DNA from 3 places in the Ensifer sp. EB106-05-01-XG146 genome. Region 3 is predicted to be linked to each of the others. Evidence: predicted binding sites of a transcription regulator. Region 3 holds the regulator's gene; each other region holds the start of a gene.

Region 1 (7,535 bases), on a different contig from region 3:
AAGCCGATCATCGACGCCCGCAAGGCGACGATCGGCGGCTGATAGACCCGCACCACTCGGGAACGCTGGCCGCCCAAACGGCCAGCGTTTCACTGTTTGAAGGGGTGCTTTCGCATCCTTCGCCGCATTGTTTTCACGCATTTCCGGGGCGGAAAACCGCTTCGCACTTTACCTGGAAATGCTCAAGAGGCCGGCGAAAGCCGGAACGGTCATGGCAACTTCCCTGCTCCCGCGACATCTGAGCGACAACGGCGCCGTCATCGAGCGTCACTGGCAGGAACTCAGTTCCCGCCGCCGGCTCTATTCCTGGCTTGGCTTCGGCGTTCTCCTCCTGGCGCTATCGGGCTCGCTCTGGTTCGCCAACGATTCCAATGCCGGCAAGTTCTTCGACCGTTTGCCGCATTTCTTCGATTTCGTCGGCGATCTCGCGCCGCGCGACGGGCTAGAAATTTTCCGCGCCATGTTCGACCTGCCCTCGCCCTATGACGATGGCAGCTTCAAGTACAACTACCCCGAGGGCCGGCTGTACCTGACCGAAAGCTTCTACATCCCCGAATACGTGCACAAGATGCTGGAGACCGTGAACATCGCGATCTTTTCGACGGTGATCGGTACGGCCTTCGGCTTCGTGCTCTGCTTCCTTGCCGCGCGCAACCTGATGCCCAATCCGTGGATCCGCGGCATCGTTGGCCGCATCATGGAAGTTCTCCGGGCCTTTCCGGAGGTGGTGATCGCCGGCTTCTTCCTCGCGATCCTCTCGCTCGGCCCCATTCCGGCGATCGCCGCGGTCTCGATCCACACGATCGGCGCGCTCGGCAAGCTCTTTTATGAAGTGGTCGAAAACGCCGACATGAAGCCGGACGAGGGCCTGCGGGCTGCCGGCGGCAACTGGATCGAGCGCGTCTGGTTTGGCATGGTGCCGCAGGTGCTGCCCAATTTCACCAGCTATTTCCTGCTGCGCCTCGAGATCAACGTGCGCGCCTCGACGATCATCGGCGCCGTCGGTGGCGGCGGCATCGGCGAATTGCTGCGCCTTTCGATCGGCCAGGGACACCAGGCCAAGACCCTTGCAATCGTCCTCCTGCTGTTTGCGACCATTTTTGCCGTCGACCAGTTTTCCGCCTGGCTTCGCCGCCGCCTCGTTGGCGAGCAGGCCTTCCAGCTTGCCCAGTAGGTGCGTACCATGACCACGACCACACGATTGAACCCGATGGAAATGGACGCGATCGCGAGCCGCCATCCCGACCTCCTCAAATCCTCGACCTCCAGCCGCGTGCGCACCGCAGCCATCGCCGGCGGCGTCGTCGCCCACCTCATCTTCAGCTGGTGGTTCTTCTCGATCGGCCACGTGCTCGGCAATGCCAACTGGGGCATCGCTGGCACCTACCTCGCCGACTGGGTTTCCTATGAGGTACGCCCGGAAATCCACGTCGCCCCCGACCGGACGATGCGTCTCAACTATCAGCGCAATTCGCCGCTCGGGCCCAATCCCAATCCGGATTGGGTGGAGCTCGACAGGCAGACGGTGACGCGCCAGGTCGAGATACCGGCCTCCACCGCGCAGGCGGTCAAGCCGAAGGCAAGCTCGTCGTTCAGCTTCATGGCGCCCGGCTCCGCGCTCGGTGGCACAGCCGCTGCCGAAACCCAGAACCGTATCGAAACCCGGACGGAAGACGTGCTGACGCGCGTCGTCGTAACCTACGACCGCTCGACCAGGATCGAGATCGCCGATGGCCTGGTGAAGGCTACCCATGGCGGTGACACGTTTGTGATGACCGTAGACGGCGTCGACACGGTGAGGCCGCAGGGCCAACTGCCCGCCTGGGCGACACAGAAGCGGCCAGGCGAAAAGATCGTGCTTGCCTTTGGCGCCACCGGGTGGGCTGAAGTGGAAGGCGACGAGGTTTCCGTCCGCAACCGCTTCTTCGGTTGGGCGAACTTCCTGTTCGACACCAACTCGCCCTTCTTCGGCAAAAGCTATGGCGAGGTCGTCGCGCTCATCACATCCGGCGAACAGATCGACCCGACGCGTTCGAACCTTTCGCTCGCCTGGAACAACATCCTCTATAACGCCGAATGGCAGCATCTGGACGTCTGGACGAAGCTGTTGCAGACGGTTGTCATGGCTTTCGTCGGCACGCTCTTTGCGTCGCTGATCGCCTTCCCGCTCTGCTTCCTTGCCGCCAGAAACATCACGCCGAGCTTCCTGACCAACCAGGTGGTCAAGCGCTTCTTCGACTTCCTGCGGTCGGTGGACATGTTCATCTGGGCACTGTTCTTCACCCGCGCCTTCGGCCCCGGACCGCTTGCCGGCATCTCCGCGATCTTCTTCACCGACACCGGTACGCTCGGCAAACTCTATTCCGAGGCGCTGGAAAACATCGATGACAAGCAGCGCGAGGGCGTGAAGTCGGTCGGAGCGACGCCGCTTGCCGTGCAGCGCTTCGGCGTGCTTCCGCAGGTGCTGCCGGTTTTTGCCAGCCAGGCGCTCTACTTCTGGGAATCGAACACTCGCTCGGCGACGATCATCGGCGCCGTCGGCGCCGGCGGTATCGGCCTCAAACTCTGGGAAGCGATGCGTACCAATTCCGATTGGGAAAATGTCGCCTATATGGTGCTTCTGATCTTGCTGGTTGTCTTTATTTTCGACAGCATCTCGAACGCGTGCCGTTCGCGCCTGATGGGCAGCAAGGCACATTGACGACAGCCAAGCATTTGCGTGTCCGCCATCATGATGTTGTCATGGAAATCGGCTAGCTGCGCATCGCATCCCGCAAACAATCGATCCGCCGCCCGGCGGACCGGTCGCTACAAGAAAGTGAAGACCGTGCGTTATGCCATCTATTTCGCGCCGCCGGCGGACGACCGGCTGTCGCAGGTCGCGTCCCGTTGGCTGGGGCGCGACGCCTTTACCGGTGAGGACCTCACGCTTCCGACGATCGCCGGGATTGACGAAGAGACGCAACGCACATTGACGGCTGACCCGCGGCGCTACGGTTTCCACGGTACGCTGAAGGCTCCCTTCGAGCTTGCCGAAGGCCGGGACGAAGACGAGCTCCTAAGTATTTTCGAGTGCTTTGCCGCCGACCTCGACCCGTTCGAGATCCCCGAAATCGTGCTGCACCAGTTGGGCCCGTTCTTCGCACTCGTGCCGTCCGCGCCTTGCGTCGACCTGCTGGATTTGGCCGAAGACGCCGTTCACCGCTTCGACCCGTTCCGCGCGCCGCTGTCGGACGCCGACTTTGCCCGCCGCAAGCCAAACAGCCTGCCGGAGCGCCAGAGGCGCTACCTCAAAGAATGGGGCTATCCCTATGTTTTCGAAGAGTTCCAGTTCCACCTGACCTTGACTGGCCCGGTGCCCACGGAAACCAGCGGTGTGATGCGTACCGCGCTCGAAACCACCTTTGCCGAGCATATCGGCAAGCCACTTCACGTCACGTCAGTCGCGCTCTTCGTCGAACCGGAGCGCGGCGCACCCTTTACTGTCCGCTCCCTGCTGCCGCTCGGCAGCGACACCCAACGAAAGATCGCATGAGATGAGCAAAGAACAGGTTTTGACCAACGCCCGCATCGTCCTCGAGGATAGCATCCTCGACGGTTCGGTGCTGATCCGCGACGGCAAGATTGCCGACATTTCCGAGGGCACGGTTGCCAGCGGCGAGGACTTTGAAGGCGACTATCTGATCCCCGGCCTCATCGAGCTGCACACCGACCACCTCGAAGCCCACTACTCGCCGCGCCCGGGCGTGCGCTGGCTGAAGATCGCGGCAATCCAGGCCCATGACGCACAGGTGGTCACCTCCGGCATCACCACGGTCTTCGACTGCCTGCGTCTCGGCTCCGATGAGGATGGCGGTTTCCAGAAGGGCGAGATGCGCAGCATGGCCGACGCGCTGGCCCAGGCCAAGGAAGAGGGCCGCCTTCGCGCCGATCACCTGATCCACCTGCGCTGCGAAGTTTCAACGTCCGACGTGCTCGATCACTACGAGGACTTCCAGAACGATCCGCAGGTCAAGCTCGTCTCGCTTATGGACCATGCGCCGGGCCAGCGCCAGTTCCAGACGATGGACCAGTACACGCTCTACTATAAAGCCAAGCGCGGCTTCTCGGACGAAGAATTCGCGCGCTTCGTCAAGCGGCAGCAGGCGTTGTCGGCCAAGTATGCCGGTCCGCACCGCACCGCGCTCGCCGAGGCCTGTGCGGCCCGCGGCATCACGATCGCCAGCCATGACGACGCGACCGTCGACCACGTCGAGGAATCGATCGGCTTCGGCATCAAGCTTGCGGAGTTCCCGACGAGCTTCGAGGCCGCCGAGGCGTCGCACCGCGCGGGCCTCAGCGTTCTGATGGGCGCGCCGAACATCGTGCGCGGCAAGTCGCACTCCGGCAACATCGCCGCCCGCGATCTCGCCGAGCGCGGCGTGCTCGACGTGCTGTCGTCGGACTATGTGCCCTTCAGCCTGATCCACGCCCCCTTCGTGCTCTCCGACGAACTCGACGCTGTCGACCTGCCAAAGGCAATCGCCATGGTGACGTCGACGCCGGCGCGTACCGTCGGTCTCGATGACCGCGGTCGAATCGGCGTCGGCCTTCGCGCCGATATCGCTCGCGTCCATCGCAAGGAAGGCATCCCGGTCGTGCGCTCCGTCTGGCGCGAAGGACGGCGTGTCGCATGAGCGCGAACAACCAGGGCGGCGCGCTTGTCGTCGTTGTTGGACCGAGCGGCGCCGGCAAGGACAGCGTCATGGGCTTTGCCGCCCGGCATTTTGCGGATTGTCACGACGTGCATTTCGTCCGCCGTGTCATCACCCGTCCGTCGGATGCCGGCAGTGAGGTACATGAAAGCGTCTCGGAAGACGAGTTCGTCGAGATGCAGAAGGACGGCGCCTTCGCCGTTTTCTGGGATGCGCATGGGCTGAAATACGGCATCCCCGCCGTTGTGCTCAGGAATGTCAGGGACGGCATGACGGCGATCGTCAATGGCAGTCGTGGTGCCCTGCCGGCGTTCCGCGAAGCCTTCGGCGAGATCGCCGTCGTCGTTGTTACAGCCGAGACGCCGGTGCTTGCAAAGCGGCTTGCCGAACGCGGCCGCGAAAGTGAACAGGAAGTTTTGCGACGCCTCAGCCGCCAGGCTCCTGACGTGACCTCAGGCCCGGATGTCAGCGTGATCGACAACAGCGGTCGCCTCGACATTGCCGGAAATCGCTTCGTCGAGGTGGTTGAACGGCTGCGCACTAAGGCGGATCACGCGGTTTAGCGTGATCTGTTTTCGCGGCCCGGCAGGATTTCGGGTCGCGGGCACGCGTCGCGATCCCCATTCCAAGGACACAGACAAAGGTTCCGAACCTCAGGGCTCGGGGCCTTTTCTTTTTGCCTGCGGTGATGACGAACCCGGGGTGAGAAATTCCCGAGAAATCAGAGTTCTACGGTCATCTCCTCAAAGCCCCCGTTCTGTTTCACTCGGCCGATCACCCTTTCCTTTTCCGCAGGCTCCATAAATTTCCCCTTGTGGAGCGAATTAATATGTATATACATTATATTCAGTGGAGGCGACCTGATGAACGAACTCTCGACCCGCAGGCAGACATCCGGCATCTGGCGCAATGTGCGTCTCGTGACGCTTGGCGAAACCGTTGACGGTCTTGGCCTCGTCGAGAATGCGGCCGTTGCGGTCGTCGATGGGCGTATCGCCTATGCCGGGCCGGAGAGCGGACTGCCCGCCGACCTCGCACGCAGCCTTGAAGCGACGGACTACGAGGGCCGCGTAGTGACGCCCGCTCTCATCGACTGCCACACCCATCTCGTTCATGGCGGCAACCGCGCCCGCGAATTCCAGATGCGCCTCGAAGGCGCCACCTATGAAGAGATTGCGCGTGCCGGTGGCGGCATCGTTTCCTCGGTCAAGGCGACCAATGCGCTGACCGTCGACCAGCTTGTCGAAAGCACCCTGCCGCGGCTCGACACGCTTCTTGCCGAAGGCGTCTCGACCGTCGAAATCAAATCCGGCTACGGACTGAACGTCACGGCCGAGCTCAACATGCTGCGTGCCGCCCGCAAACTCGAAACGCTGCGGCCGGTGCGCGTTATGACGAGCTATCTCGCCGCACACGCAACGCCTGTGGACTACAGGGGCCGCAACGATGACTACGTCACCGATGTCGTGCTGCCCGGCCTCGACGCCGCCCATGCCGAAGGCCTGGTCGATGCGGTCGACGGTTTCTGCGAGGGCATCGCGTTTTCGACTGCCGAGATCGCCCGCGTCTTTGACCGCGCCAAGGCACTCGGCCTGCCGGTCAAGCTGCACGCAGAACAGCTCTCCAACCTTGGCGGCGCAAAGCTCGCGGCCTCCTACGGCGCGCTTTCGGCCGACCACCTCGAATATCTCGACGCCGAAGGGGCTGCGGCCCTGGCCAAATCAGGTACGGTCGCCGTGCTTTTGCCCGGCGCCTTCTATGCGCTGCGCGAAGAGCGCCTGCCGCCGGTCCAGGCTTTGCGTGATGCCGGCGCGCGTATCGCGATCGCCACCGACTGCAATCCCGGCACCTCGCCGCTGACCTCGCTGCTTCTCACCATGAACATGTCGGCGACGTTCTTCCGGCTGACGGTTGCCGAATGCCTTGCCGGTGCGACGCGCGAAGCCGCCCGCGCGCTTGGCCTACTGGCCGAAACCGGCACGATCGAAGTCGGAAAATCCGCCGATCTGGCAATCTGGAACATCGAGGATCCGGCCGAGCTCGTCTACCGCATCGGCTTCAATCCGCTTCATGAACGCATCTTTAGAGGGCAAAGGATCGGTCAATGACCATCACTCTACACCCGGGCTCCGTGCCCCTCCGCGATCTCGAAACCATTTACTGGACCGGCGAGCCGGCCCGCCTCGATCCGTCCTTTGACGCCGGCATCAACAAGGCTGCCGCCCGCATTGCCGAGATCGTCGCCGGTAACGCGCCGGTCTACGGCATCAACACCGGCTTCGGCAAACTCGCCTCGATCAAGATCGACAGCGCCGACGTTGCAACGCTGCAGCGCAACCTGATCCTGTCACATTGCTGCGGAGTCGGCGAGCCGCTCGCCGAGAACGTCGTTCGCCTCATCCTGTCGCTGAAGCTCGTCTCCCTCGGTCGCGGCGCCTCCGGCGTCCGCCTCGAACTCGTGCGGCTGATCGAAGCCATGCTCGAAAAGGGCGTCATCCCTGTCATTCCCGAAAAGGGCTCGGTCGGCGCCTCCGGCGACCTCGCCCCGCTCGCCCATATGGCCGCAGTCATGATGGGCCACGGCGAAGCTTATTTCGAAGGCCGTCGCATGTCCGGCGGCGAAGCGCTGTCCGCCGCCGGCCTCAAGCCGGTGGTGCTGGCCGCCAAGGAAGGCCTTGCGCTGATCAATGGCACCCAGACGTCGACGGCGCTGGCACTCGCCGGTCTCTTCCGCGCCCATCGTGCCGCACAGGCGGCACTCATCACCGGCGCCATGTCGACCGATGCGGCCATGGGCTCGTCGGCGCCCTTCCATCCGGATATCCATACGTTGCGCGGTCA
Region 2 (7,535 bases), 3.7 Mb from region 3:
AATTGCGGCTACAGGGAGAAAGTATCGCCCAACTTGGTTAAGGACCCGTCAACAAGGCCCGTCGCAGCAATGACAAGCAAGAAGAAGCCCACGGTCTACATCACCCGCAAACTGCCTGACATTGTCGAGACGCGCATGCGCGAGCTCTTCGATGCGGAGCTGAACATCGACGACACGCCGCGCAGCCAGCCGGAACTCGTTGCCGCGGTGAAACGCGCCGACGTGCTGGTGCCGACGGTGACCGATCGCATCGATGCGGCGCTGATCGAGCAGGCCGGCCCGCAGCTGAAGCTGATCGCAAGCTTTTCCAACGGCGTCGACAACATCGATGTCGATGCTGCGGCCCGCAAAGGTATCACCGTGACCAACACGCCGAACGTGTTGACCGAAGACACCGCGGACATGGCGATGGCGCTGATCCTCGCCGTGCCGCGCCGGCTTGCCGAAGGTGCGCAGATCCTGACCGATCGCAAAGGCGAATGGGCTGGCTGGTCGCCGACCTGGATGCTCGGCCGGCGCATTGCCGGCAAGCGCATCGGCATCGTCGGCATGGGCCGGATCGGCACCGCTGTCGCCCGCCGCGCCAAGGCCTTCGGCCTTTCGATCCACTACCACAACCGCCACCGGGTGAAGGCGGAAACCGAAGAGATGCTGGAGGCGACCTATTGGGACAGCCTCGACCAGATGCTTGCCCGCGTCGATATCGTCTCGGTCAACTGCCCGTCGACGCCGGCGACCTACCACCTGCTCTCGGCACGGAGATTGGCGCTGATGCGACCGGACAGCTACATCGTCAACACCGCCCGCGGCGGCATCATCGACGAGACGGCGCTGATCAAGTCGCTGCGCGAAGGCAAGATCGCTGGCGCCGGCCTCGACGTCTTCGAGAACGAACCGGCCGTCAATCCGAAGCTGATCAAGCTTGCCGGTGAGGGCAAGGTCGTGCTTCTGCCGCATATGAGCTCGGCGACGCTTGAGGGCCGCATCGACATGGGCGAGAAGGTGGTGATCAACATCCGCACCTTCTTCGATGGCCACCGACCACCGGACCGCGTGCTTCCGGGCCGCGACTGAACGCGAAAGCGCCGTGCGGCCGTCCATCCGGTTCGCTCAAGCCCGGAAGCTAAAGTGTCTTGCGCATCTCGATCGCCGTCGGCCGGGTAAAACCGGGATGGCACATCGAGCCGCTCTGGACGAAGCCCCAGGCGGCAAAGGCGCGGTGATTGTCGATGAGTTCGATGCGGGTGAGGAGCCTCAGCGCCGGCAGCTTCAGCGCACGCGCCGTCGCCTCCGCTTCGGCGAGCAGCAGCCGACCGATACCCTTTCCTTGCGTCTCAGGCGCGACGGCAAGCTTGCCGATATAGAGGCAATCGTCCTCCGGTTTGCAGAAGATGCAGCCGACGAGCCTTTCGCCGTCGCGGACGCCGAAGGCGATCTCGTCAACGATCTTCTGCCGGAGCAACTCGATGTTCAACGCATGCGCCGACGACGGCGGGTCGATCCGCCCGTCCATGTAGGAGAAGGCGCCAAGGATCAGCGCCAGCAGTTCCTCGTAGCGGTCGAATGCTTCGTCGATGCGAAAGATCTGCACCATGGTCGGCCTATGCTCTGCGGCGATAGCGGATGGTGTTGAACTGTGCCGTCAGCGCGTCATACATCAGCAGCCGTCCGACCAGCGGTTCGCCGAAGCCGGCGATCACCTTGATTGCCTCCATCGCCTGCAAGGTGCCGATGACGCCAGTCAGCGCGCCGACGATGCCGGCCTCCGCGCAGGAGGGCACGACACCGGCCGGCGGCGGCTCGGGAAAGAGATCGCGATAGGAGGGGTTCGGCCGTCCATCGGCGCCGGCGCTGTAGGGCATCAGCACCGTCAGCGATCCGTCGAAGCGGCCGACGGCGCCGGTCACCAGCGGAATGCCGACCGCTGCCGCCGTATCGGCGGCGAGATAGCGCGTATCGAAATTGTCCGAGCCGTCGATCACCAGGTCATATTGCCGGAAAAGCGCCTCGGCATTGTCGGGGTTGAGCCTGAGCCTGTGTTCGTCGACGCCGACATGCGGGTTGAGGGCGGTGATCGCCTCGGCGGCCCGCTCGACCTTGGCGCGGTCGATGTCTTCAGTGCGGTGGATGATCTGCCGCTGCAGGTTGGAAAGCGCGACCGCATCGTCGTCGACGATGCCGATCCGGCCGATGCCGGCGGCGGCAAGATAGACGAGCACTGGAGCGCCGAGCCCGCCGGCCCCGATCACCAGCACACGGGCCGCCTTCAGCCTTTGTTGCCCGGCACCCCCGATCTCCGGCAGCACGATATGGCGGGCGTAGCGGGTGATCTCCGATTGGTCGAGCTTGTCCTCACCGGTCATGGCAAAATCCTCCTCGGTGACCTCTGCTTATCCCGTAACACTGCCGTGCGAAACCGTCAGAAAGCGGCCGCGTTCGCCCAGCGCCTTGAACATCGCTTGGTCCGTCCCGGTCATGAAGGCCTGGCCGCCAAGGCCGTCGACGAGATCGAACAGAGCGGCGCGCCGGTTGACGTCGAGATGGGCGGCGATCTCGTCGAGCAGCAGGATCGGCGCGTGGCCGGTCATGTCGCCGACGAGGCGCGCATGCGCCAGCACCAGGCCGACGAGCAGCGCCTTCTGCTCCCCGGTCGAGCAGCGTGCTGCCTCCATGTCCTTCTCGCGGTGACGCACGAGCAGGTCGCTCCGGTGCGGCCCGTCGAGCGTGCGTCCCGCCGCGGCGTCGCGCGGACGCCCATCACGCAGCATCGTCAGATATTCTTCTTCCAGATCATAGGCCGGACGATGGCCCTCGTCGTCGAGAAAGCCCGACAACGCCAGGCGTGCCGACGGAAAGACGTTTTCGTCGACAGTGCGCTCGACGAGCGCCGTCAACAGACCGAGCATTTCCTGCCGTGCCAGCGCCATCGAGACGCCGAGACCTGCCATTTCGCGCTCGATCGCCGTCAGCCAGGCCGGGTCCGGGCGAAATTCGCCGAGCAGCCGGTTGCGGCTGCGCATCGCCCGGTCGAATTCGCTGGCGCGCCGGCCATGCTCCGGATCGAGCGAAAGCACCAGCCGGTCGAGAAACCGTCTCCGGTCGGCCGAAGGCCCGGTAAAGAGCCCGTCCATCGATGGCGTCAACCAGAGAACGCGCAGGTGATCGGTCAGTTCGTCGACGGTCGCTGCCGGTGTTCCATTCAGCCGCAGCCGCCGGGATTGCCCTTCCGTGACGCCGGCAGTCCCGGTGCCGATCTCGACGGTTCCCTCCATGCCCTCGACTTCCGCAAAGACCGAGAACCCGTCGCCGGCACCGACCCGGGTCACGTCCGCATAGGCTGCGCGCCTGAGGCCGCGGCCGGGCGAAAGGAAAGAGACGGCTTCCATGAGGTTGGTCTTGCCGGCGCCGTTCTCCCCCGTCAGCACCACATGGCGCTGATCGAGCTCAAGCGAGAGGGCCGCATAGTTGCGGAACTCCGTAAGCTTCAGGCGGTTGAGAAAGACCTTGTTTGGCATCGGCAGTCCGGATTCGACGTTGGGCGCAGCTAGGACGAAAGCGCCTGCCAAGGCAAGGCGAAATGGGACGCGTCGCCATATCGTGCAAGATAGGCCGATATCGACAGGGGAAAGGCGACAAACCCCTTTGATTCGGTGCTTTTCATAAAGGACCTAGTGAAATATGACAGCCGCATGACAATCCACAGATGGATATACGTGTGATGCTGGCCTGGTTCCGCAAACTTCTTCCCCGCGAGGATCGCTTCTTCGACCTCTTCGCAAAACATTCGCGCACCGTCGTCGGTGCTGCCGATGCGCTCGACAAGGTTCTCGCTGGCGGCGACGATCTGGAAAAACACTGCGACCGGATCGTCGCGCTCGAGGATGAGGCGGACCACATCACCGCCGAGGTGCTGCTGGCCGTGCGCCGGTCCTTTATCACGCCCTTCGACCGCGGCGACATCAAGGATCTGATCCAGTCGATGGATGATGCCATCGACATGATGCACAAGACCGTCAAGACGATCCGCCTTTACGAGCAGAAGAGCTTCGATCCCGGCATGCGCGAAATGGGCACCACGGTCGTCAAGGCCGCGCACCTGATCGCCGAGGCCATTCCGCTGCTCGATAGGATCGGCGCCAATCACGACCGCCTGATCGCGATCGCCGAAGAGGTCACCCGCATCGAGGGCCGTTCCGACGAACTGCACGAACAGGGCCTCAAGGACCTGTTCCGCCGCCACGGCGCCAGCAACCCGATGGCCTACATCATCGGCAGCGAGATCTATGGCGAGCTCGAAAAGGTCGTCGACCGCTTCGAGGACGTCGCCAATGAAATCAGCGGCATCGTGATCGAGAACGTCTGATGGATGCGACGCTCGCCTTTCCGTTGCTCGTCGGGCTGATCGGCATCGCGCTGTTCTTCGACTTCCTGAACGGTCTGCACGACGCAGCCAACTCGATCGCGACGATCGTCTCGACACGGGTGCTCCGGCCGCAATATGCCGTCATGTGGGCGGCCTTCTTCAACTTCATCGCCTTCCTGTTCTTCGGCCTGCACGTGGCCGAGACGCTGGGCAAGGGCATCATCGATCCCGGCATCGTCACGCCGCTGGTGATCTTCTCGGCGCTGATCGGCGCGATCGTCTGGAACATCGTCACCTGGCTCTTCGGCATCCCGTCGAGTTCGTCGCACGCGCTGATCGGCGGCCTCGTCGGCGCCGGTCTTGCGAGCACCGGTTTCAGTTCGATCGTCTGGACCGGCCTTTTGAAGACCGTGGGCGCCATCTTCATGTCGCCGGCGATCGGCTTTTTCCTGGCGCTCATGCTGGTGCTGATCGTTTCGTGGATCTTCGTGCGCCAGACGCCCTTTGCCGTCGACCGCACCTTCCGCGTCATGCAGTTCGTCTCGGCCTCGCTCTATTCGCTCGGCCATGGCGGCAACGACGCGCAGAAGACCATGGGCATCATCGCGGTGCTGCTCTACTCGCAAGGCTATCTCGGCTCGGAGTTCTATGTGCCGTTCTGGGTGGTGATCACCTGCCAGGCGGCGATCGCGCTCGGCACGCTGTTCGGCGGTTGGCGCATCGTCCACACCATGGGCTCGAAGATTACCAGGCTCAATCCGATGCAGGGCTTCTGCGCCGAGACCGGCGGAGCGATCACGCTCTTTGCCGCCACCTGGCTCGGCATCCCGGTCTCGACGACGCACACCATCACCGGAGCGATCATCGGCGTTGGTGCTGCGCGTCGCGTTTCGGCCGTGCGCTGGGGGCTTGCCGGCAATATCGTCATTGCCTGGTTCATCACCATGCCCGCCGCAGCGGCGATTTCGGCGCTCGCCTACTTCACCATCGATCTGCTGTTCTGATCGATCTGGAAATCGTCTCCCGCCCTCATAAGCAGGCGGGAGGCGCCCGTCATTTCGAGACCCGAGGCGCAGGGCTGCTCTGCCCACCCTGGTGCAAGGTCAGGCTTTCGGCACGGTCGCCTTTGAGCGTGAAGCTGATCTGGGCATCGATGAGCTTCGTAAAGAAGCGGTGCTCGGCCTCCGGAAGGATTTCGAGCCGGTCCTGCCCGGTCGCCTGGGCAAACAGACTATCGCCATCCCGAAAGATCGTGAGTTCGAAGTCGGGCGCCAGCCTGTAGGTGCCGACATAGGCATCATAGCGCGCCGGGTCGATCACTATGGCCGTGCGCTTGACGATCGGCGGCGCAAGCGGCGCGTTGCGATTGAGCAGATGGCGGCCGATGTCGTCGACGCCGACGTCGGTCGACGCATTCGACAGGGCGACCACGCCGACACCCGTCGACGGACGGTAGCCGACGAAGGATCTATAGCCGCCGGTTCCCCCATTGTGCCAGATGAACTGCTCGTCGCCCTTGCCCGAGACGACCCAGCCGAGCGCCTGCTGGTCGCCATCGCCGTTGCCGAGCGGTTGTCGGGTCGACAGCAGCGTGCTGAAGGCGGGAGCGAGCGGCGATGCCGTCTTTCCCATGGCCGCCTCAAGGAAAAGCAGGAGATCGTCCACGGTCGAGCGCAGGGCGCCTGCACCCTGCAGCGCGTCGAGATCCCAATCGCTCACCGGCTCCATGGCCGCATCGTGGCCCGTTGCCCGGCGTTCGGCCCAGTCGGGCTGCTGCGTGATCGCCGTGTCCTTCATGCCGAGGGGAACGGCGATACGGCTGACGACGAGGTCTTCATAGGAGACCCCGGCCTTCAAGGCGATCGCGTGGCCGAGAAGCCCGGCGCCGAGATTGGAGTATTCATGCCCGACGCCGGGGCGGCGCTGCGGCTTGTGACTGGAGAGGAAAGCATAGAGCTTCGCCGCGTCGTAGCCGGCATAGGGATTGCTCATGTCGGCCGGCACCAGATTGCTGGGCAATCGCGGCAGGCCGGACATGTGCGTTGCGAGGTCGCCGAGCGTGATCGGCGTCTGCTTGTCCTCGGGCATGATCACGCTCTCGGGAAGAAGCGTGGCGACGGGTGTGCCAAGGCTGAGTGCGCCTTTCTCCATCGCGTCGGCCAGCAGCAGCGCGGTAAAGACCTTGGTGACCGAGCCGATCTCGAACACGGTCTGCCCGTCGACGGGGCGCGGGTCGCCTTTGGCCGGATGGCCGTGGGCGATGATGCGCCGGCCATTGGCATCGATGATACCGACGACGATGCCGATCGACTGCTGTTGCTTGTCGATCCGGTCGGCCAGGATCTCCCGAATTTCTGCGTCGGTGGGAGCGGGAAGCGGACTTGCGTGAGCGTTGGTGCCAAGCGCCATGAGGACGATCCAGTTCAGAAAGCGGTTCCGCATGAAGGATAGGAATCCAATTTTCGGTTGTCAGGGGATGCGCTGATGATGCCAGCCGGTTTCGGTCAAGCCTTGGTCAAGACTTGATCGGCGATCGGCGCGATACCGTCACCCGCAACGATTGTGCCGGGATTGCGGAGCCGTCACGGATCCCAATAGGGCGGATCGCCGAAGGCTTCCTTCAGGTGCTGGGCGATGGCTCTGAGCTTGGTGGAGGCGCGCCGGCCCTCCGGATGCGCCATGTAGATGAACTCCGGCTCCGGGCTGAGCCCAACGTCGATCTCGTTCAGTTGCCCCTCGCGCACGGCCGGACCGGCGATGAAGGCGGGCAACAGCGCGATGCCGAGCCCGGCGACGGCGGCATCGTGCAGCATGTCGCCATTGTTCATGCCAAGCGCCAGGCGCGCCCGTACGACTGTCGCACCGCCAGGACCTTCGAAACGCCAGTCGGCAGCACCCCGGTTGGTGTAGAAGATGCCGCGATGGCCCTCGAGTTCGGCGAGCGACGCGGGCGTGCCGTGCCGGTCGAGATAGTCGGGCGCGGCGACCAGCAGGCGCCGGCTTCTCGCAAGTTTCCACACGACCAGCCGTGAGTCGGCGATCGCGCCATGGCGCACGATCGCGTCGTAGCCCTCGGAGGCGGCATCGACCCGTCGGTCGTCGACGTCAAGCGTCAGCTCGATCTCCGGGTGTTGGGCCAAGAACGGATAGAGCGCCGGACCGAGATGCCTTC
Region 3 (7,535 bases):
CGCGACATGGTCGCCGCCGACCCGTCGATCATCGGCAAGACGGTTCCTGTCACGCTGCTGGCCGAGGCCAACATCGACTCCGCCTTCAAGGGCCAGATCGATCTCTCGGTCGATGAGGGCAAGCGCAAGGTCAAGGACCAGCAGGTGACCTGGATGAACGAGCTGGCGAGCGCCGGCATCCTGAAGAAGAGCTTCAACACCGGCATCTTCACCTTCGGCGCCTCCAGTCGTCCCGAAGCGGCAGGCGTCGGCGTCGCTGCCCTCGGCTCGCTCTACATGATGCTGATCGTGCTGGTGCTGTCGCTTCCGATCGGCGTCGCCGCCTCGATCTACCTCGAGGAGTTTGCGCCGAAGAACCGGCTGACCGACCTGATCGAGGTCAACATCAACAACCTCGCGGCCGTTCCGTCGATCGTCTACGGCCTCCTGGGTCTCGCCGTCTTCATCAACTTCGCCGGCATGCCGCGCTCGGCAGCCGTCGTCGGCGGCTTCGTGCTGACGTTGATGACCCTGCCGACGATCATCATCGCCACCCGTGCGGCGTTGAAGGCGGTCCCGCCGTCGATCCGCTCGGCGGCCCTCGGTCTCGGTGCGTCGAAGATGCAGACCATCTTCCACCACGTGCTGCCGCTGGCGATGCCGGGCATCCTGACCGGCACCATCATCGGTCTTGCCCACGCGCTTGGTGAAACCGCGCCGCTGCTCCTGATCGGCATGGTCGCCTTCGTCGTCGATTTTCCCGGTTCGCCGATGGAACCGTCGACGGCACTGCCGGTGCAGATCTACATGTGGGCCAATGAGGCGGAGCGCGCCTTCGTCGAGCGCACCTCCGGCGCAATCATCATTCTTCTCATCTTCCTGGTCGTCATGAACCTTGGAGCCATTCTGTTGCGACGTCGCTTTGAGCGCCGCTGGTAGTGAGGTAATTACTATGAACATCATGTCAGAAGCAGCAGTCGAGAAGGCTCTGGATCAGAAAATGAACACCGTGCCCTACAAGATGATCGGCAAGGATGTGTCGGTCTATTACGGCGAGAAGCGTGCGCTTTTCGACGTCAACCTCAACATCCGCGAGAACACGGTCACGGCGCTGATCGGTCCTTCGGGTTGCGGCAAGTCGACCTTCCTGCGCACGCTGAACCGCATGAACGACACGATCGAGAACTGCCGCGTCACCGGCAAGATCACGCTCGACGAGGACGACATCTACGACCCGACGATCGACGTCGTCGAACTGCGCGCCCGCGTCGGCATGGTCTTCCAGAAGCCGAACCCGTTCCCGAAGTCGATCTACGACAACGTCGCCTACGGCCCGCGGATTCACGGACTTGCCCGCACCAAGGCCGACTTTGACGAGGTGGTCGAGACCAGCCTGCAGAAGGCCGGTCTGTGGAACGAGGTAAAGGATCGTCTGCAGGAGCCCGGCACCGGCCTTTCCGGTGGTCAGCAGCAGCGTCTCTGCATCGCGCGTGCCGTCGCCGTCAGCCCGGAAGTCATCCTCATGGACGAGCCGTGCTCGGCTCTCGATCCGATCGCGACCGCCAAGGTCGAAGAGCTCATCCACGAGCTGCGCACGAACTTCACGATCGTCATCGTGACCCACTCGATGCAGCAGGCCGCCCGCGTTTCGCAGCGCACCGCCATGTTCCACCTCGGCAATCTCGTCGAGGAGAACGACACCGACAAGATGTTCACCAATCCGGATGACCAGCGCACCCAGGATTACATCATGGGCCGCTTCGGCTGAGGCCGCATAAGGCTGCAACAGTAACTGCAAAGCGCCCGTAAGGATCGACGATCATGTCCATGCATATCATGTCCGCCTATGACGAAGAACTGAAGTACCTGACGCGCCGCATCTCGGAGATGGGCGGCCTCGCCGAACAGATGGTCGCCGAGTCCGTTCGCGCGCTGGTCAACTCCGACCTGGCTCTCGCACAGAAGGTGATCTCGGACGACACCGTCCTCGACGACGCCGAGCGCCAGATCGGTGAGAAGGCGATCGTCACGATCGCCAAGCGTCAGCCGGTCGCCGCCGACCTGCGTGAGATCATGGGGTCGATCCGCATCGCCTCCGATCTGGAACGCGTCGGCGACCTTGGCAAGAACACCGCCAAGCGCGTGATCGCGGTCGCCGGCTCCGGCATTCCGCGCAAGCTCGCCCGTGGCCTCGAGCATCTGGCAGAGCTCGCTCTCGTCCAGCTCAAGGAAGTGCTCGACGTCTACGCCTCGCGCTCGCCGGAAAAGGCCAACAGCATCCGCGAGCGTGACGAGGAGATCGACGCGATCTACACCTCGCTGTTCCGCGAGCTCTTGACCTACATGATGGAAGATCCGCGCAACATCACGCCCTGCACGCATCTTCTGTTCTGCGCCAAGAACATCGAGCGCATCGGCGACCACGCGACCAATATCGCTGAGACGATCTATTACATGGCGACGGGTGCTCAGCCGGAAGGCGAGCGTCCGAAGGATGACACTACGTCGACGCTGGGCTCGGTCAACGACTGAGCGCCAAGCGCGCCGTAAGCATGCATGCCCTTTGAAATCTGATCCGGTCGCGGCTTCGGTCGCGGCCCCGAATTCCTGTATCTGAAGCATGCGGTTTTCGCCCCGCCTTTGAAAACGGCGGATGTGCTCCAGATTTAGAGTGTCTGAGCGCCGGCCGGGCCGATGAGCCCAAAGGCCGCCCGCGGTAAGGAGACGTTACCTGATGTTGCCAAAAATCGCCGTAGTCGAAGACGAAGAGGCGCTGAGCGTTCTGCTGCGTTACAATCTGGAAGCCGAGGGCTTCGACGTCGATACGATCCTGCGGGGCGACGAGGCGGAGATCCGGCTTCAGGAGCGGCTGCCCGACCTGCTTATCCTCGACTGGATGCTGCCCGGTGTTTCCGGCATTGAACTTTGCCGTCGGCTGCGCCAGCGTCCGGAGACCGAACGTCTGCCGATCATCATGCTGACGGCGCGCGGCGAGGAAAGCGAGCGCGTCCGGGGTCTGGCGACGGGTGCCGACGACTACGTGGTCAAGCCCTTCTCGACGCCGGAGCTGATGGCGCGCGTCAAGGCGATGCTGCGCCGGGCAAAGCCCGAGGTGCTGTCGACGCTGCTTCGCTGCGGCGACATCGAACTCGACCGCGAGACCCACCGCGTTCATCGCCGCAGCCGCGAAGTGCGCCTCGGCCCCACCGAGTTCCGTCTTCTGGAGTTCCTCATGTCCTCGCCGGGCCGCGTCTTCTCTCGCTCGCAGCTTCTGGATGGCGTCTGGGGGCATGACATCTATGTCGACGAGCGCACCGTCGACGTGCATGTCGGTCGTCTGCGCAAGGCTCTGAACTTCTCGAACATGCCCGACGTCATCCGCACCGTTCGCGGCGCCGGCTATTCGCTCGAAAGCTGAGCGGTCTGAAAGTCGCCAAGAAAAAAAGGGGCCGATCGGCCCCTTTTTTATTGATGCCGTCCAGCTTCTCAGCGGGCCCTGCGGCGCTCCCCCGACGGCTGGTAGGCCAGCCGCGCATGGAAGGTGCAGTAAGGCGAGGCTTCCGGGGAATCGTTGCCGCAGAAGTGAAACTCTTCCTTCAGCGGGTCGCCGATCGGCCACTTGCAGGTGCGCTCGGTGAGCTGGGTCAGCTCGAGGCGGCGCGACATCGGCACGACAACGTCGGTGCGGGTGCTGAAATCCTGCTCGGCAACGAGATCGACTTCGATTTCTTCCTTGAGAACGACAGCGCCGGCCGCGCGTGCAACCGGGCGGGTCGAAACGCGCGAAGCGTAGTTCGGTGCGCGCGGTGCCGAAGTCGGGCGCTTCGGACGGGCTGCTGTCGTGGTGCTGCCGCCGGCCTTGGCGCGACCTGGCAGGCTCAGGCGGTGAACCTTGCCGATGACAGCGTTACGGCTGACGCCGCCGAGCTGCGCCGCGATCTGGCTTGCGCTCAGGCCCTCGGACCAAAGCTTCTTCAGTTTCTCCACCCGCTCGTCAGTCCAGTTCATTTCTGCACTCTCCGTTCTCAGCGTTGGGGATGGCAGAATCCCTCACCGCACCCCGGCTAAACCCCGGGGTTGCAAACGCGATAACTCTTTTGGTGACTAGGTCCGCCGCATGCGTCTAGTAATTGAATGTTAACGTACTGACCGCTGGACTCTGTGGCAAGAGTCCCGGGAATCAGGCCGAATCGATTTCGTAGTTTTCCCCAACTTGCTCGGCCAGCGTTGCATTTTTGCAAGCCCTCCCGGACGATTTTTCTGCTGCCAGGAATCGACCCTTCATGTTGCGCTGCAAGGCTTGGTTTTGTTGACATTGCAGCGCGAAATGGGAATAGTGCCTGCGCCGCCGAAAGGCGGCATTTTTGATTTTTATCGGCCCGCGTGAGGCGCGGGATCGATGTCGATCTGGAGTGAAGGAGAGCCTCGCATGACTGCAACCACGCCGCTTTACGATACCTACATGCGCGCGCCGTTGCGTTTCGAGCGAGGAGAGGGCGCCTGGCTGATCGCTGAAGACGGCACGCGTTATCTCGATTTCGGTGCCGGCGTTGCCGTGAACTCGCTCGGCCACGCGCACCCGCACCTGGTCGAGGCGCTGAAGGCGCAGGCCGACAAGGTCTGGCACCTGTCCAACCTTTATGAAATTGCGGGCCAGGAAAGCCTCGGCCGCCGGCTGACGGCAGTGACCTTTGCCGACAAGGTCTTCTTCACCAATTCGGGCGCGGAAGCGCTGGAATGCGCCATCAAGACGGCACGGCGTTACCACTTCTCCAAGGGCCACCCGGAGAAGTTCCACGTCATCACCTTCGAAGGCGCCTTCCACGGCCGCACGATCGCGACGATCGCCGCCGGTGGTCAGCAGAAATACATCGAAGGTTTCGGGCCGAAGGCGCCGGGCTTCTACCAGGTTCCGTTCGGCGACATCGCCGCGGTCAAGAATGCGATCACCGAGGAAACCGCAGCGATCCTGATCGAGCCGATCCAGGGCGAGGGCGGCATCCGTCCGGCGACCAAGGAATTCATGCAGGAACTGCGCGCGCTTTGCGACGAGTTCGGCCTGCTCTTGATCCTCGACGAGGTCCAGACCGGCGTCGGCCGTACCGGCAAGCTGTTTGCCCATGAATGGGCGGATATCCGTCCGGATATCATGGCGGTCGCCAAGGGTATCGGCGGTGGCTTCCCGTTCGGCGCCTGCCTCGCGACTGAGGAAGCCGCATCTGGTATGGTGGCGGGCACGCATGGCTCCACATATGGCGGCAACCCGCTGGCCATGGCCGTCGGCAACGCCGTGCTCGACGTCGTTCTGGCCGACGGATTCCTGACGCATGTGCGCGATGTCGCGCTGGTCTTCCGCCAGGGCCTTGCGTCGCTCAAGGACCGTTTCCCTGATGTCATCGAGGACATCCGCGGCGACGGTTTGATGCTGGGCATCAAGGTGAAGGGCCCTTCGGCCGATCTGCTGAAGGAAATCCGCGCCGAAAAGCTCCTGGCCGTGCCGGCGGGCGAAAATGTGCTGCGTCTGCTGCCGCCGCTGACCGTGACGGCGGAAGAGGCGCGCGAGGGGCTCGCACGTATCGAACGCGCCGCCGAGGCGGTTCGCAAGGCAAGCGGCAACGCCGCGGCCTGAAGGTAGCGACCCAGGGACGACTAAGGCGTTAGAATGACCTTCGTGCGGGCACGTGGATAGCGTGCCGCACCAGGGACCGATTTTTCAGACAGGAACCGAGTACGATGGCAGGCACCAGACATTTTCTCGATCTTTCGGCCATGACGGCCGCCGACCTCCGGACGATCATCGACGATGCGCGCGTCCGAAAGGCGGCGACCAAGGCCGGAACTGCCGAGAAGCCGCTCGCCGGCAAGATGCTGGCGATGATCTTCGAAAAGCCCTCCACCCGCACCCGCGTTTCCTTCGATGTCGGCATGCGCCAGCTCGGCGGCGAAACCCTGTTTCTGTCGGGCACCGAAATGCAGCTCGGCCGCGCCGAGACGATCGGCGACACGGCCAAGGTGCTCTCGCGTTACGTCGACGCCATCATGATCCGCACCACCGACCATCGCCGCCTTCTGGAACTGGCCGAGCATGCGACGGTCCCGGTCATCAACGGCCTGACCGACGATACGCACCCCTGCCAGATCATGGCCGATATCCTGACCTTCGAGGAGCATCGCGGTCCGGTAAAGGGCAAGACGATTGCCTGGACCGGCGACGGCAATAACGTGCTGCATTCGCTGATCGAAGGTTCTGCCCGCTTCGGATACCGCATGAACATGGCCGTGCCGCTCGGTTCCGAGCCGCAGGACAAGTTCCTGAACTGGGCGCGCAACAATGGCGGCGAGGTCCTTTTGTGTCATGACGCCGAACAGGCCGTCGCCGACGCCAATTGCGTCGTGACCGACACCTGGATCTCGATGAACCAGGAACATCGCGCCCGCGGGCACAACGTCTTCCAGCCCTACCAGGTCAATGAAGCGCTGATGAAGCGTGCGGCCTCCGATGCGCTGTTCATGCACTGCCTGCCGGCGCACCGCGGCGAAGAGGTCACCGACGAGGTCATCGACGGCCCGCAGTCGGTGGTCTTCGACGAGGCGGAAAACCGGCTGCACGCACAGAAGTCGGTCATTGCCTGGTGCATGGGGCTCGTCTGAGCCGGCTGCCCGGTCGCGCGCGACGGCGAAGAGGCTTCAGTGCGCTCCGCCGAGCGTGCGCCATATAGGGGCGTGTTCACCGCACTTGACATTGTCCACGTGCGACACGATTTAGGCGGCATACGGGCGCTCCTGAAAGTAGTGAGCGCGCAACCGTCGAGGTGGTGCGTTGCTATGGCGGCGGCACATACCTGGTGGACAATCCGTTTATCGCGGGATCAACTGAGACAGCGAGCACGTTGCGCGGGGATAGCAATATCTCTGGTGCAGCTTGGTGGCTGAAGGCAAGGAGCAAGACATGACTGACATGACGCCAGGGCTTGGTGAGTTCGACTTTGCCGGTGACGATCACGTCGTGCCTTTCCAGGTGGAAGGCCTCGACGTGCGCGGCCGCGCCGTGCAGCTCGGCCCCATGCTGGACGCAATCCTCGAGCGCCACAACTATCCGCTTCCGGTCGCGCGTCTGGTTGCTGAAACCGTTGTACTCACCGTGTTGCTCGGGACCTCGCTGAAGTTTGAAGGCAAGCTGATCGTCCAGACTCAGGGCGATGGCCCTGTCGATCTGGTGGTCGCTGATTTCTCGACGCCGGATCGCGTGCGCGCCTATGCCCGCTACGATCAGGAAGCGCTTGCCGCTGCCGAAAAGGACGGCCGGACCCTTTCGCACGAGCTGCTCGGAAAGGGCGTGCTCGCCTTCACCATCGACCAGGGCGCCCATACCCAGCGTTACCAGGGGATCGTTGCGCTCGACGGAGCGACGCTGGAAGAAATCGCCGGCGTCTATTTCCGACAGTCGGAGCAGATCCCGACCAAGGTGCGCCTTGGCGTGGCCGAGCTTCTCGATCGCGACGAAAACGGCAAGCCGCGCCATCGCTGGCGCGCCGGCGGCATGGTCGCCCAGTTCC

The links. Region 3 encodes PhoB, which activates phosphate uptake and scavenging genes when phosphate is short. Its sites were predicted from a motif close to TGTCATNNANCTGTCAT; they were not measured.
Region 1: AC3WVQ_RS23495 (DUF1045 domain-containing protein) is a predicted target of PhoB. The motif match lies at 2,728-2,744, and genes of this name have one in related genera.
Region 2: AC3WVQ_RS18875 (DUF47 domain-containing protein) is a predicted target of PhoB. The motif match lies at 3,679-3,695, and genes of this name have one in related genera.

The regions. Positions count from the first base shown of each region.
Region 1 covers NZ_JBYTDX010000002.1:741,115-748,649, reverse strand. Annotated here, with positions in the region: gene phnD (phosphonate ABC transporter substrate-binding protein) at 1-42, shown strand, start outside; gene phnE (phosphonate ABC transporter, permease protein PhnE) at 212-1,174, shown strand; gene phnE (phosphonate ABC transporter, permease protein PhnE) at 1,184-2,701, shown strand; gene AC3WVQ_RS23495 (DUF1045 domain-containing protein) at 2,828-3,535, shown strand; gene AC3WVQ_RS23490 (alpha-D-ribose 1-methylphosphonate 5-triphosphate diphosphatase) at 3,537-4,676, shown strand; gene phnN (phosphonate metabolism protein/1,5-bisphosphokinase (PRPP-forming) PhnN) at 4,673-5,257, shown strand; gene hutI (imidazolonepropionase) at 5,558-6,802, shown strand; gene hutH (histidine ammonia-lyase) at 6,799-7,535, shown strand, end outside.
Region 2 covers NZ_JBYTDX010000001.1:3,839,613-3,847,147, forward strand. Annotated here, with positions in the region: gene AC3WVQ_RS18855 (2-hydroxyacid dehydrogenase) at 70-1,074, shown strand; gene AC3WVQ_RS18860 (GNAT family N-acetyltransferase) at 1,124-1,591, opposite strand; gene AC3WVQ_RS18865 (molybdopterin-synthase adenylyltransferase MoeB) at 1,602-2,363, opposite strand; gene recF (DNA replication/repair protein RecF) at 2,391-3,515, opposite strand; gene AC3WVQ_RS18875 (DUF47 domain-containing protein) at 3,719-4,363, shown strand; gene AC3WVQ_RS18880 (inorganic phosphate transporter) at 4,363-5,367, shown strand; gene AC3WVQ_RS18885 (serine hydrolase) at 5,417-6,805, opposite strand; gene AC3WVQ_RS18890 (LysR family transcriptional regulator) at 6,946-7,535, opposite strand, start outside.
Region 3 covers NZ_JBYTDX010000001.1:173,919-181,453, forward strand. Annotated here, with positions in the region: gene pstA (phosphate ABC transporter permease PstA) at 1-918, shown strand, start outside; gene pstB (phosphate ABC transporter ATP-binding protein PstB) at 932-1,747, shown strand; gene phoU (phosphate signaling complex protein PhoU) at 1,798-2,511, shown strand; gene phoB (phosphate regulon transcriptional regulator PhoB) at 2,714-3,397, shown strand; gene AC3WVQ_RS00820 (GcrA family cell cycle regulator) at 3,466-3,987, opposite strand; gene AC3WVQ_RS00825 (aspartate aminotransferase family protein) at 4,409-5,608, shown strand; gene argF (ornithine carbamoyltransferase) at 5,713-6,630, shown strand; gene AC3WVQ_RS00835 (Hsp33 family molecular chaperone) at 6,929-7,535, shown strand, end outside.